3 regions of the Mesobacillus sp. S13 genome follow, and region 3 is predicted to be linked to each of the others. Evidence: riboswitches for the same ligand, from Rfam matches in the RefSeq annotation. Region 3 holds a riboswitch; each other region holds the start of a gene.
The links. A riboswitch is a leader RNA that binds a small molecule or an ion and turns the genes downstream of it on or off. The one in region 3 is predicted to bind S-adenosylmethionine.

Region 1 (4,190 bases), 2.1 Mb from region 3:
CTTCGTCAATTCGATTGTTGGCGACGAGCTGATTACCTCTCCCACTGGTGCTGTCATCAGGTTCATGAACGATGAGAATCCGGAAATCCAGGAAATTAATGATACGGCAGTCCGCCAAATCACGGATCTCGAGGACTTTAAGGAATCCGCCGGAGTTCGCCGCCAGAACCATAAAAAGGAAACGATCATTGACTTCAGAGCTCAGTTCCAATTCCTGCACGACCATCAGTTGGCGCTAATTGATTCTCCAGGAATCAATCGTAATAACTATGACAATCATCCGCTGTACAATTACTTGAGGTTTGCTGACAGCCTATTATTCGTGCTTAACGCAAATGACCCTTTTACGGAAAAAGAAAGGGAAATCCTCACGAAAATTTCCGAGTACTTCCCGCAGCTGCCTATTCACTTCCTGTTGAATAAAATAGATGCTGTCTACAGTCAGCAAGAGGCAATAGAAGTATTTGACCAAACATCAGCGGAAATCAGCCAATACTATCCTGAAGCAAAGATGTTCGCTTTCTCAGCTACTTATGACATAGGCAAGCAGTTGAGAGATTTCTCTGATTTTATCCAAGCAAACAGAAGCACAGTAGACTTCGAGCAGGAGCGCATAGCAAAACTGCAATTCTTTGTGAGAAGGGCGATCACATATTTGCTTGATAAACGGATTGAAATTGAAAATGACCATATGGAAACAATCAGCTGGAACGAAGAGATGGTAAGCAAGCTGAATGGTGCGATCAATCAGCTGGGTGACATCGAGGAAGAGAAATCGAAATCCATTCAGAAGTCGTACCGTAAAATCAAGGACGAAACCCGTACGGAAATCATTGAAAAAATTCCGGGAATCCTGCGGAGTTGTTCTGAATTGGTAACAGAGGATAGCGATTTCGGAAAAATCCATACTGAAATGGATGAAGCGATGAACAAGAAGATAAGAGAATATCTTGATGAAACACTGTTGCCGAAATTCCATGAGGATTTGCAGAGCTGGATTCAGCATTCGAAGGACGAATTCGATCATAGCCAAAACTACCTGAATGAAATGGCTGACGGTTTCAACTCGATGTATGGAGATGAACGGATCAGCCTGGACTGCGATTTCAGGGTACTTGATGATTGGCGCCGCGATGCAAGCCGGATGACGAACGGCGTTCACTATGAAAAAATCAACATCATGAACCGCTCGACACCACAGCAATTCTTCCTGAAGAGCGCAGGCAAGCTGCTAGGCGTGCTGCCGCAAAACAATGCGATGCTTTATAACCGATACAAAACCTATCTGGAGACAGAAGATTATTATGAGATCGGCGTAACCACTGCGAAAAGATTCCTGCAGCAATTCGAGATTTTTGAAAAATCGATTGAACGAGATGTGAACCTGTTCTTCAAAAATCCATTCAACGTTCTAGAAAAAGCAGTGGAAGATGCCAATTCCGAAATCGAGTATGGCAAGACGGAACTTGAAAAAATGAGAATCAACCCAGAACTGTACCGCGACCCTTTGACACTGTACGAAGTGAAGCTTCGCCAGTTTGAATGGATGACCGCAGCAGGAAGGGGTTAATTGAAAAGGAAGATTCCTAAGCGGAGTCTTCCTTTTTGCTTGGTGTGAAAAAAGAATAAAATTAAATTTTCGAAATAATATTGACAATATGAGTATAGGAGTTTAAAGTAAAATTTATCGATTTGCAACATTAACTCAATAAAGAAATTCTCTTATCAAGAGTGGCAGAGGGACTGGCCCTATGACGCCCAGCAACCGTTCCAAGTGGAATTGGTGCTAAATCCTGCAAAACAATTTTTTTGTTTTGAAAGATAAGAGAGGAATCCGACCTTTGCATTTTTACTGCGTTTGAAACCTCTCTTTTCTGGAGAGGTTTTTTTATTTGTGTTAGTCAGGCAGATCAATCAAAGGGGGAAATTCAGATGAAAAAAGGAATGAAAAAAGTATTTTTAGGTGCAGTTGCTTCCGCATTGCTGCTGACAGGCTGTGGCGGAGGAGAGACGAAGACGGCCTCCGGTCCTGTTGAGGGAGTTCCGGAGCGATTTGCCAAAGGTGAGGAAGTCAAAATTAAAGTTATCCGCAAGATTGGCGGAGACGACCATACTGCACAATTTTTAGCCGGAGCGAAAGCAGAAGGAGAAGCTCTTGGCTTTAAGGTAGACGTTTTTACTGCGAATGGAGATACAGCAAAATTCCATGACGCGATTAACCAAGGGCTGCAGCAGGATTATGATGGATTCATCATCTCGCATGGTGACGATGCGGCAACAGTAGATGATGTGAAAAAGTTAGTGGATGAGGGCAAAAGTGTTGTAACTTTTGATTCGAATCCAGACCTTGCTCAGGTAGAAGGTGTCACTCTTACTTCCCAGGACGATGAAGCCCTCGCCACTCAGGCGCTAGACCAGCTTGTGAAAGACCAAAATGGCGAAGCAAATATCGTTTATCTATGGGTAGATGGCTTCCCGCCGATGGTAAGAAGAAATAAAGTTTACCAGGAAACCTTAAAGGCGAATCCAGGAATCAAAGAGGTTGAGAGATTCGGAGTGGCTGCAGCCGATACTAGCGTACAGACGCAGAACGCTGTTGCAGCGATGTTGAATAAGCATCCAAAAGGAGAAATTGACGCGATTTTCGCAACTTGGGACGCATTTGCGATCGGTGCAGCACGTGCCATCAAGGAAGCAGGCCGCGATGAAATCAAGATTTACGGAATTGATGTTTCCAATGCTGACCTGCAGGAAATCCAGGGAGATGGAAGCTCATGGAAATACACGGCCGCTGTTGACCCGAAGCTGATTGGGGAAGTGAATATGAGATTGCTTGCGAAAAAGCTTGCCGGTGAAGAAACTCCAGCAAGCTATGACCTTGAAGCATCACTGATTTCACAGGAAGAGCTGCAGCAGTCAAAAGAACCGGTGAACATGGCAAATTTAGCTGAAATCATCGAAGGCTGGGGCAAATCCGATGCATTTTTGGAAGACTGGATGGAGAAATTGAAGGATCATTATAAGAAATAAATATGGAAATGGTTGGTTGAGAAGTTTTTATAGCTGAAAAAAATATTATATAGCGACTTTCTCGATTATATAGCGACTTTTTCAATAATATAGCGACTTTATTGGTTTTATAGCGACTTTTCAATTTATATAGCGAGAATTTCACTTTTATAGCGAATTGGAAATTCTGTGCGATTTTTTCCAGTTTACACTCAATCAAAACAGGCACTCTCAAACTTAAGAGAGTGTCTGCTTTGCAGAATGATAGAGAGGAGACATCGGGATGGAACTTCAAATGAAAAACATCAGTATTGAGTTTCCGGGAGTGCTTGCGCTGAATAAGGTGGATTTCAGCACAGAAACGGGCAGGATCCATGCGTTGATCGGTGCGAATGGCGCTGGCAAATCCACATTAATGAAGGTGCTTTCTGGAGCACACGACCATTTCACCGGTGAAATCCAGCTTGATGGCAGGAAGGTGGAAATCCGCAAGCCGGCAGATGCGCAGAAACTCGGAATCCAGACGGTATACCAGGAGGTTGATACAGCAATCATCCCGTCGCTGACTGTAGCAGAAAATATCATGCTTAATCACACAGTGCAGGGAATGAAAAACAAGCATTGGGTGAATTGGAAACAGCTTTTCAATCAGGCAGAGGCCATTTTATCAGACATGCACCTACAGATTCCCGTAAAAAAGCTGGCCGGGGATCTGACCCTCGCCGAAAAACAGCTTGTTCTGATTGCCCGGGCAATTTCAAGTGAATGTTCATTTTTAATCCTTGATGAACCAACCGCTCCTCTCAGCCATATCGAAACGACTGAACTGTTCAGAATTACAAGGGACCTGGCAAAGAGGAATGTGGGCATCATCTTCATCTCCCATCGCTTGCCAGAGATTTTTGAACTGTGTGATGAGCTGACAATTATGCGAAATGGCGAACTGGTCGCTAAAAAGACTATTCCTGAAGTCGACACTCAGCTGGTAATTGAATACATGCTCGGCCGTAAGCTGGAAGACCAATTCCCGGAAAGGGTCAGCAAGTCTGGTGAAACCCTTCTGGAAGTTGAAGGACTAACAGATGGAGATAAGGTAAAAAACACTTCTCTCCATGTAAGGACAGGAGAGATTGTCGGATTGGCCGGCCTTGTAGGAGCTGGAAAGACTGAACTATGCAAAG
Region 2 (4,190 bases), 2.2 Mb from region 3:
TCCGGGAACCTGATATCATAGCAGATCAGGCCAGCAAATTTATGTCCATCCAAGGAGAATATTCCTTTTTCCTTACCAGCAGCCAAGTGCAAATGCTCATCCATTAGCTTGAACAAATGAAGCTTGCTATAGGTTCCTGCCTGGGCTCCATCTTTGTCGAATACAAGCAGTGTATTTTCAATGCCTGCTTCTGTTTTATTGGCAACAGAACCGCCTATGAAATGCGAGTCGTATTTCAAAGCTGCATCCTTTAAAAACTCTTTGGCTGCTTGTGCTTCTTCTTCAGCTGTGGTCTTTAAATTATCGAGATCATAGCCGGTCGTCCATAGTTCAGGAAGGACTATCATATCGGGTTTTTGTCCATTTGCCTGTTCAATCAGTTTGGCTGCATTTTTGTAATTTGTTTCAGGATCTCCAAACGCAATATCCATTTGTAGGCATGCTATTTTAAATTTCATCATTCATCACCGCCATAATTTCTGAAAATTATATCTTTACAAGTTACTATTTACGTTATATCATTTGTGACTAGAATTTCAAATTAAAATTTTAAAATAAACATATAAATCCTAAGCAGGTGAGAAAATGGAATTTCCACAGTCAGATTTACTAAAGAGCCTGCCCAAGCAGTTTTTTGCTTCACTGGTGCAAAAGGTGGGCGCTTATACAGAAAAAGGGGCAGACATCATCAATCTTGGCCAGGGAAACCCTGACCAACCGACACCGCAGCATATTGTTAAAAAACTGAAGCAAGCTGGAGAGAATCCAGCGAACCATAAGTATTCTCCTTTCAGAGGGCAGCGTTCGTTACGAGTAGCTGCAGCGACATTTTATAAAAGGGAGTACGGAGTCGACCTTGATCCGGAAGAAGAAATTGCCATCCTTTTCGGGGGCAAGGCTGGCCTGGTAGAAATTCCTCAATGTCTGTTGAATCCTGGGGACACTATTCTCGTTCCAGATCCCGGCTATCCTGACTACTGGTCTGGAGTCGAGCTGGCCAGGGCAAAAATGGTGACAATGCCACTCCGGGAAGAGAATGACTTTATGCCTGATTATGAAGAGTTAGCTGCCGAGCAATTGGATAAAGCCAAGTTGATGTTCCTTAACTATCCCAATAATCCTACAGGGGCAGTTGCCGATAAACAATTTTTTGATGAAACAATCGAGCTTGCACGGGAGAATGAGATTTGTGTCGTTCACGATTTTGCTTATGGTGGAATTGGATTTGACGGGAACCGCCCACAAAGCTTTTTACAGTCTGAAGGCGCAAAAGACGTAGGAATCGAAATTTATACTCTGTCAAAAACTTATAATATGGCTGGATGGCGTGTTGGTTTTGCTGCAGGAAACAAGAGTGTGATTGCCGCAATCAACTTGCTGCAGGACCATATGTATGTCAGCTTGTTTGGTGCAGTGCAGGAAGCAGCTGCAGAAGCATTGCTGGGACAGCAGGAGTGTGTGGCCGAGCTAAACAATCTATATGAAACCCGAAGAAACGTACTTATTGACGGCCTGACAAAGATAGGCTGGCAGGTTACTGCTCCAAAGGGCTCATTTTTTGCGTGGCTGAAGGTTCCAGAACCATTTACTTCGGTTGAATTTGCGGATTTCTTACTGGAAAAAGCACATATAGCAGTTGCCCCAGGTGTAGGATTCGGTGACTATGGAGAAGGTTTTGTGCGGGTGGGACTGCTGACTTCGGCAGAGAGACTGCAGGAAGCAGTCAGCAGAATTGAAAGCTTGGAAATATTCAAAAAATAGTTGACATTGTTTTATGAACCTGACATAATCCTAATTAACAAATTTACTTTAACCAATTAAATAACTTGATTAAATTATTTTCTTATCAAGAGCAGGCGGAGGGACGAGCCCGATGAAGCCCGGCAACCGATCCAGCGTAAGCTGGGCACGGTGCTAATTCTTGCAGCGAAAGCTGAAAGATGAGAAGAGTTTAGTGTATTTTCTAACCTCTTCTTTGTGAAGAGGTTTTTTTAATGCCCAAAATACAACTGGGTTCAATAAGTATCGAAGGGATTGATCTTCATGAGTGAAATTACAGCGACTTACATAGTCCATGACGCCAAACATAACCCGCAGAAAAAAGCAGAGGGAATCGCGCTCGGCTTGACAGTGGGATCCTGGACTGACCTGCCGGAACTGGACCAAAAACAATTAAGAAAACATAAGGGAAGAGTGGTTTCTGTAGAAGGCTCGAGCCTGGACCATAATTCAGAAACAGTGGCAACAATCAAAATCGCCTATCCTGCCCTCAATTTTTCACCAGACCTGCCAGCCATTTTGACAACTGTTTTTGGAAAACTCTCGCTTGATGGCAAAGTGAAACTTGTCGATCTCGAATTTGGTGAAGAGTTAAAGAAACACTTCCCGGGTCCTCGCTTCGGAATTGAAGGAATCAGGAGGAAGCTTGGTGTCTATGACCGTCCATTGCTTATGAGCATCTTCAAAGGTGTCATCGGACGTGATATGGATTTTCTGCTAAAACAGCTTAAAGAACAAAGCCTTGGAGGAGTTGACCTGATCAAGGACGATGAAATCCTGTTTGAAAACGAGCTTACACCTATTGAAAAGAGGGTCACTCTTGGGAAAGAGGTCCTTGAGCAAGTCTATGAAACTACAGGGCACAGGACCTTATATGCGGCCAATCTGACAGGAAGAACTTCACAGTTGAAGGACAAAGCAAGAAAAGCGGCTGAACTTGGAGCCGATGCACTGCTGTTCAATGTGTTCGCCTATGGCTTGGATGTTTTGCAGGAACTAAGGGAAGATGATGAAATCAGCATCCCAATCATGGCTCACCCAGCGGTAAGCGGTGCGCTGACATCGGCCGATGAATATGGCTTTTCCCATTCCTTGCTTTTAGGAAAATTACTCCGCTATGCCGGAGCAGACTTCTCGCTTTTCCCGTCACCATATGGAAGTGTGGCACTTGAAAAGCAGCAGGCGATATCAATTGCTGAGGCACTGACTGCTGAGGATCAATACGAAAGGACCTTCCCGGTTCCATCAGCAGGCATACATCCTGGAATGGTGCCGCTATTAGTTAAAGATTTCGGAGTTGATTCAATCATAAATGCAGGCGGAGGCGTCCATGGTCATCCTGGTGGAGCACAGGGTGGAGGCAAGGCTTTCAGGCAGGCGATTGAAACCGTACTCCAGAGAAAAAGCCTTGAAGAAGGGTCACTGGAGCATGATGAATTGAAAACAGCTATACGCCTGTGGGGCTCATCAGAGGCGGTGGCAAAGTGAGTCAGCCAGTAATATTTTGCGACTTTGACGGAACAGTAACAGAAAAGGACAATATCATAGCCATCATGAATGAATTCGGTTCGGATGGCTGGGATGAAATAAAAGAAGCAGTGCTGGGCCGCAGGATTTCGATCAGGGAGGGAGTCGGGAAAATGTTTTCTCTCCTACCTGTTTCGAAGAAGGAAGAAATCATTCAGTTTGCTGTACAGAACGCCAGGATCCGCCCGGGATTTCAAGAGTTTCTTGATTATGCACATGAGGAAGGTATACCTGTTTATATCGTCAGCGGAGGGATTGATTTTTTCATAGAACCTATCATTCAAAAATTCGGACCGCTCGCTGGAGTGTATTGCAATAGTTCGGATTTTACAGGAAGTACGATAAAAATAGAATGGCCAAACAGCTGCGATGATCAATGTTCAAATGATTGCGGCTGCTGTAAACCATCCATCATGAGAAAGCTGGAAAAAAGGAGCGCATATAAAATAGTCATCGGTGACTCCGTAACAGATTTGGAAGCTGCAAAACAAGCCGACCTTGTGCTTGCCAGAGACTATTTAAAGGATAAATGCGAAGAATGGGAGATTGAACATAGACCATTCGAAACGTTTTATGACTGTATAGATGCACTTAAAACTGAGACAGGGGTGAGAGGATGAGCTCATTAGAAAGTAAGTGGGAAGAACTGGCCGACGTAAAGGCAGAACTGGCAGATCGTGATTGGTTCATGGGAACGAGCGGCAACCTGGCAATCAAAATGAACAGCGACCCGGTGCAATTCCTTGTAACGGCGAGCGGGAAAGATAAGCGGAAACGGACAGATGAGGACTTTTTGCTTGTTGACCAATTCGGCCGTCCGGTTGAAGAAACATATTTAAAGCCATCTGCTGAGACACTGCTCCATGTTGAGGTATACAAAAAGA
Region 3 (4,190 bases):
TGGATCTTCACGGAATCGAACAGGACGTCCCTGATTTCCTTCGTGAATTCATCCTCGGTTTTGTGGATCGGCGAGAAGCTCGCTTTCCAATAACGCTTGATTTCCATCGGTGAACCGATTTTCTTTGTAAAATAATGCCCCGGCTCAAGCTTGTAGATGCCTTCTGACATTGTGTTTGGTTCTGGAACGAATTGATAAGTCAAATAGTGCTGCAATGCCTTGTAATCAAGGACGTCGTTTTCGAGCGCAAGCAGGATGCTCTTTTTCTCCGAACCAAAGAACGTGCGGTCGCCATCTTCAAAATAGAAGAAAGGCTTAATGCCGAAATGGTCACGAGCACCGTAAAGAACCTGCTCCTCTTTATCCCAGATGACAAATGCGAACATGCCGCGCAGCTTGTCGACAGCCTGCTCTTTTAGATGGCTATAAAGAGCAATGATGACTTCCGTATCCGAATGAGTTTCGAAGCTTAGTCCTTCTTCAATCAACTCTTCGCGAAGCTCAAGATAATTGTAGATTTCCCCGTTGAAAATGATCCAGTAGCGCTCATTTTCATAGGTCAATGGCTGATGGCCAGCCTCAAGATCAATGATACTCAGGCGGCGGAAGCCAAATTGGATATGCTCATCATAGAAATAACCATCATCATCAGGACCGCGATGGGTAATGATGTCATTCATATTTTTAAACAGCTGCTTATCATCGCCGCTGAACTTTTGTGCATTCTCATGTACACAACCGATAAAGCCACACATTATGTACTTCACCTTCTCCATTTCAAAAAAATTTATTGTTATTTCCCAGTGATTTACTAGCTAAAAACATACCATCTAATACTATCATTAAACGTAAAATTTTTGCAGTAAAATCTAAGGGAAATTTAAGGTAATACTTTATTTTACACCTTTTGGACCATACACAAACCTGGTGACACTTTTTGGTGTTCCTTGATTAGACGGCAAATAATAAGGGGAGTTACATATTTCTATGCAACTCCCCTTGTATTTTTTATTTTCCTTGTGCCTGAGTGCGAAGCGTCTCAGCCTTGTCTGTACGCTCCCATGGAAGGTCAACGTCAGAACGGCCAAAGTGACCGTAAGCAGCTGTCTGCTTGTAGATTGGCTTGCGCAGGTCAAGCATGTTGATGATTCCAGCAGGGCGAAGGTCGAAGTTGCTTTCAACAACATCGATTAGTACATCCTCGCTTACTTTGCCTGTTCCAAAAGTATCGATTGAAATGGATACCGGACGGGCAACACCGATTGCGTATGCAAGCTGAACTTCAACTTTTTCAGCAAGGCCGGCAGCTACGATGTTTTTCGCAACGTAACGTGCAGCGTATGCCGCTGAACGGTCAACTTTTGTAGGATCCTTACCGGAGAATGCGCCTCCGCCGTGGCGAGCGTATCCGCCATAAGTATCAACAATGATTTTACGGCCAGTAAGACCAGCATCACCCTGTGGACCACCGATTACGAAACGGCCAGTTGGGTTGATGAAGTATTTTGTGTTCTCGTCGATCAATTCTGCTGGTACGACAGGGTTGATCACGTGTTCCTTAAGATTGCGCTGGATTTGCTCAAGCGAAACTTCAGGATGGTGCTGAGTTGAGATAACGATCGTATCGATGCGGACTGGCTTGTCGTTTTCATCGTATTCAACCGTTACTTGAGTTTTACCGTCTGGACGGAGGTATGGAAGGATCTCTTCCTTGCGCACCTCAGTCAGGCGGCGTGAAAGCTTGTGAGCCAATGAAATCGGAAGAGGCATAAGCTCTTTCGTTTCATTACATGCAAAACCGAACATCAAGCCCTGGTCCCCAGCGCCGATTGCTTCGATTTCTGCATCTGACATTTGTCCTTCACGTGCTTCAAGAGCCTGGTCAACACCCATAGCGATGTCAGCAGACTGCTCGTCAATGGAAGTCAAAACTGCGCAAGTTTCAGAGTCGAAACCATACTTAGCGCGAGTATAGCCAATTTCCTTGACGGTTTCACGAACAATTTTCGGAATATCTACGTATGTAGATGTAGTGATTTCGCCTGCAACTAGTACAAGGCCTGTCGTAACTGATGTTTCAGCAGCAACACGTGCATTAGCATCTTTTGCAAGGATCGCATCCAAAATCGCGTCAGAAATCTGGTCGCAAATTTTATCCGGATGGCCTTCTGTTACTGATTCAGAAGTGAACAAACGGCGTTTGTTTGACATCTGAGTTCCTCCCTCATGTATAAAAATTGATCGAGGCTGTCCCAATACAGACCTCGGGTTGATACGGTACTCATTCCCTATGTAGTATGAAATAAACGCTGAGTTTTTATTAGAAAAATTTGTTTAGGATTCATGGTGAATATCTTTTTTTCCTAATCTCACCCACGGGAGCAATGACACCTAAGAAGGCATTCCAGCTGCAAATCAATGCATTGGACAGAAAAAAGCAATATAAAAAACCTCTCCATTTACGAGGAAAGGTTTTAGCTTAAATCCGCGCCTTTCGCTCTTATCGTTCAAGGGCAGTTCCCTTGCGTCAGGTTAGCACCTTTGCCCGGAAAAAGGCCAGCATTCCAAAAAGCTGTTTTTTCACGTCTGCAGGTTGCTGGGTTTCATTGGGCCTGTCCCTCCACCAGCTCGGGATAAGAGAGTATCCGTTCAAGTCCAAATCATAACGAAACTATAATGGCATGTCAATGGTTTTCTCGGTAAAATTGTCGATTGTTGTTGAAAGTTTTTCTGTAAACTAAAATGGTCTTGAAAAGCATCCTTTTCGCTTGACTATATAAAGAAAGAATTATATAACGCAAGATAGGTACATGGTAATTTTTCGAGCGATTAGTATAGATTAATCGAACAAATGTGTTATACTAATATCGAGATGTAAACACTTACAAAATTATTAATCTTTTAAAAAAGGAAGGTATTCTCCGATGAATGTTGTAGGAATATCAAATGAACTTTCAGCATTATTAAGTGGCAGCAATGTGCAAATCCAGTTATCCGTTCCCCAGCTTGTTGAAAAAGTCCTGAACCGAAATGAAGGGCTCCTGACTTCAACTGGCGCTGTACGAGCGACAACTGGTAAGTATACTGGCCGTTCACCTAAAGATAAATTCATTGTTGAAGAAGAGTCCGTAAAGGACAAAATTGACTGGGGCTCTGTTAACCAGCCGATTTCAGAGGAATCTTTCACAAAACTATATAATAAGGTATTGAATTTCCTTACAGAAAAAGAAGAAGTATTTGTATTCAAAGGATTTGCAGGTGCTGACACAAAACACCGCCTTCCGATCCAGGTCATCAATGAATACGCCTGGCATAACCTTTTCGCCCATCAATTGTTCATCCGCCCAACAGAGGAAGAGCTTGTGGACCATGAGTCTGAATTCACGGTGATCTCTGCCCCAACATTCAAAGCGGATCCAAAAGTTGATGGAACAAATTCCGAAACATTCATCATCGTCTCCTTCGAACAGCGCGTCGTGTTGATCGGCGGAACGGAATATGCGGGCGAAATGAAGAAGTCCATTTTCTCTGTGATGAACTACCTTCTGCCTGAAAGCGGCATTCTTTCCATGCACTGCTCTGCAAACGTGGGACGCGAAGGCGATGTAGCCTTGTTCTTCGGTCTGTCCGGAACAGGAAAAACGACTCTTTCAGCTGATAACAATCGTCGTTTGATTGGTGATGATGAGCATGGCTGGTCAGCTAACGGTGTGTTCAACATCGAAGGCGGCTGCTACGCAAAGTGTATCAACTTATCGAAGGAAAAAGAACCGCAGATTTATGACGCGATTCGTTTTGGTTCAGTGCTTGAAAATGTCGTCGTCGATGAAGAAACACGTGTGGCAGATTATGATGATGGCAGCCTGACTGAAAATACTCGTGCAGCCTATCCGATTCAGGCGATCGAAAACATCGTGGACCCAAGCATTGCCGGACATCCAAACGCGATCGTCTTCCTGACTGCTGATGCATTCGGAGTATTGCCTCCAATCGCCAAGCTAACGAAAGAACAGGCAATGTACCACTTCTTGAGCGGATATACATCTAAGCTTGCTGGAACCGAGCGCGGCATCACTTCTCCGCAGGCAACGTTCTCAACTTGCTTCGGATCACCTTTCCTTCCGCTTGCAGCAACAAGATATGCGGAAATGCTCGGTGAAAAGATCGATGAGCACAATGCGAAGGTATTC

Region 1: linked by a shared signal. The riboswitch ahead of LGO15_RS05300 (sugar ABC transporter substrate-binding protein) and the one ahead of metK (methionine adenosyltransferase) in region 3 are both predicted to bind S-adenosylmethionine.
Region 2: linked by a shared signal. The riboswitch ahead of mtnW (2,3-diketo-5-methylthiopentyl-1-phosphate enolase) and the one ahead of metK (methionine adenosyltransferase) in region 3 are both predicted to bind S-adenosylmethionine.

Annotation. Positions count from the first base shown of each region.
Region 1 is NZ_CP084622.1:1,041,879-1,046,068, forward strand. Features, by position in the region: gene LGO15_RS05295 (dynamin family protein) at 1-1,570, shown strand, start outside; SAM riboswitch class I at 1,720-1,828, shown strand; gene LGO15_RS05300 (sugar ABC transporter substrate-binding protein) at 1,933-3,030, shown strand; gene LGO15_RS05305 (sugar ABC transporter ATP-binding protein) at 3,293-4,190, shown strand, end outside.
Region 2 is NZ_CP084622.1:1,549,267-1,553,456, forward strand. Features, by position in the region: gene LGO15_RS07715 (carbon-nitrogen family hydrolase) at 1-458, opposite strand, end outside; gene LGO15_RS07720 (pyridoxal phosphate-dependent aminotransferase) at 586-1,761, shown strand; SAM riboswitch class I at 1,841-1,947, shown strand; gene mtnW (2,3-diketo-5-methylthiopentyl-1-phosphate enolase) at 2,044-3,267, shown strand; gene LGO15_RS07730 (2-hydroxy-3-keto-5-methylthiopentenyl-1-phosphate phosphatase) at 3,264-3,926, shown strand; gene LGO15_RS07735 (methylthioribulose 1-phosphate dehydratase) at 3,923-4,190, shown strand, end outside.
Region 3 is NZ_CP084622.1:3,714,458-3,718,647, forward strand. Features, by position in the region: gene asnB (asparagine synthase (glutamine-hydrolyzing)) at 1-755, opposite strand, end outside; gene metK (methionine adenosyltransferase) at 1,009-2,211, opposite strand; SAM riboswitch class I at 2,498-2,640, opposite strand; gene pckA (phosphoenolpyruvate carboxykinase (ATP)) at 2,925-4,190, shown strand, end outside.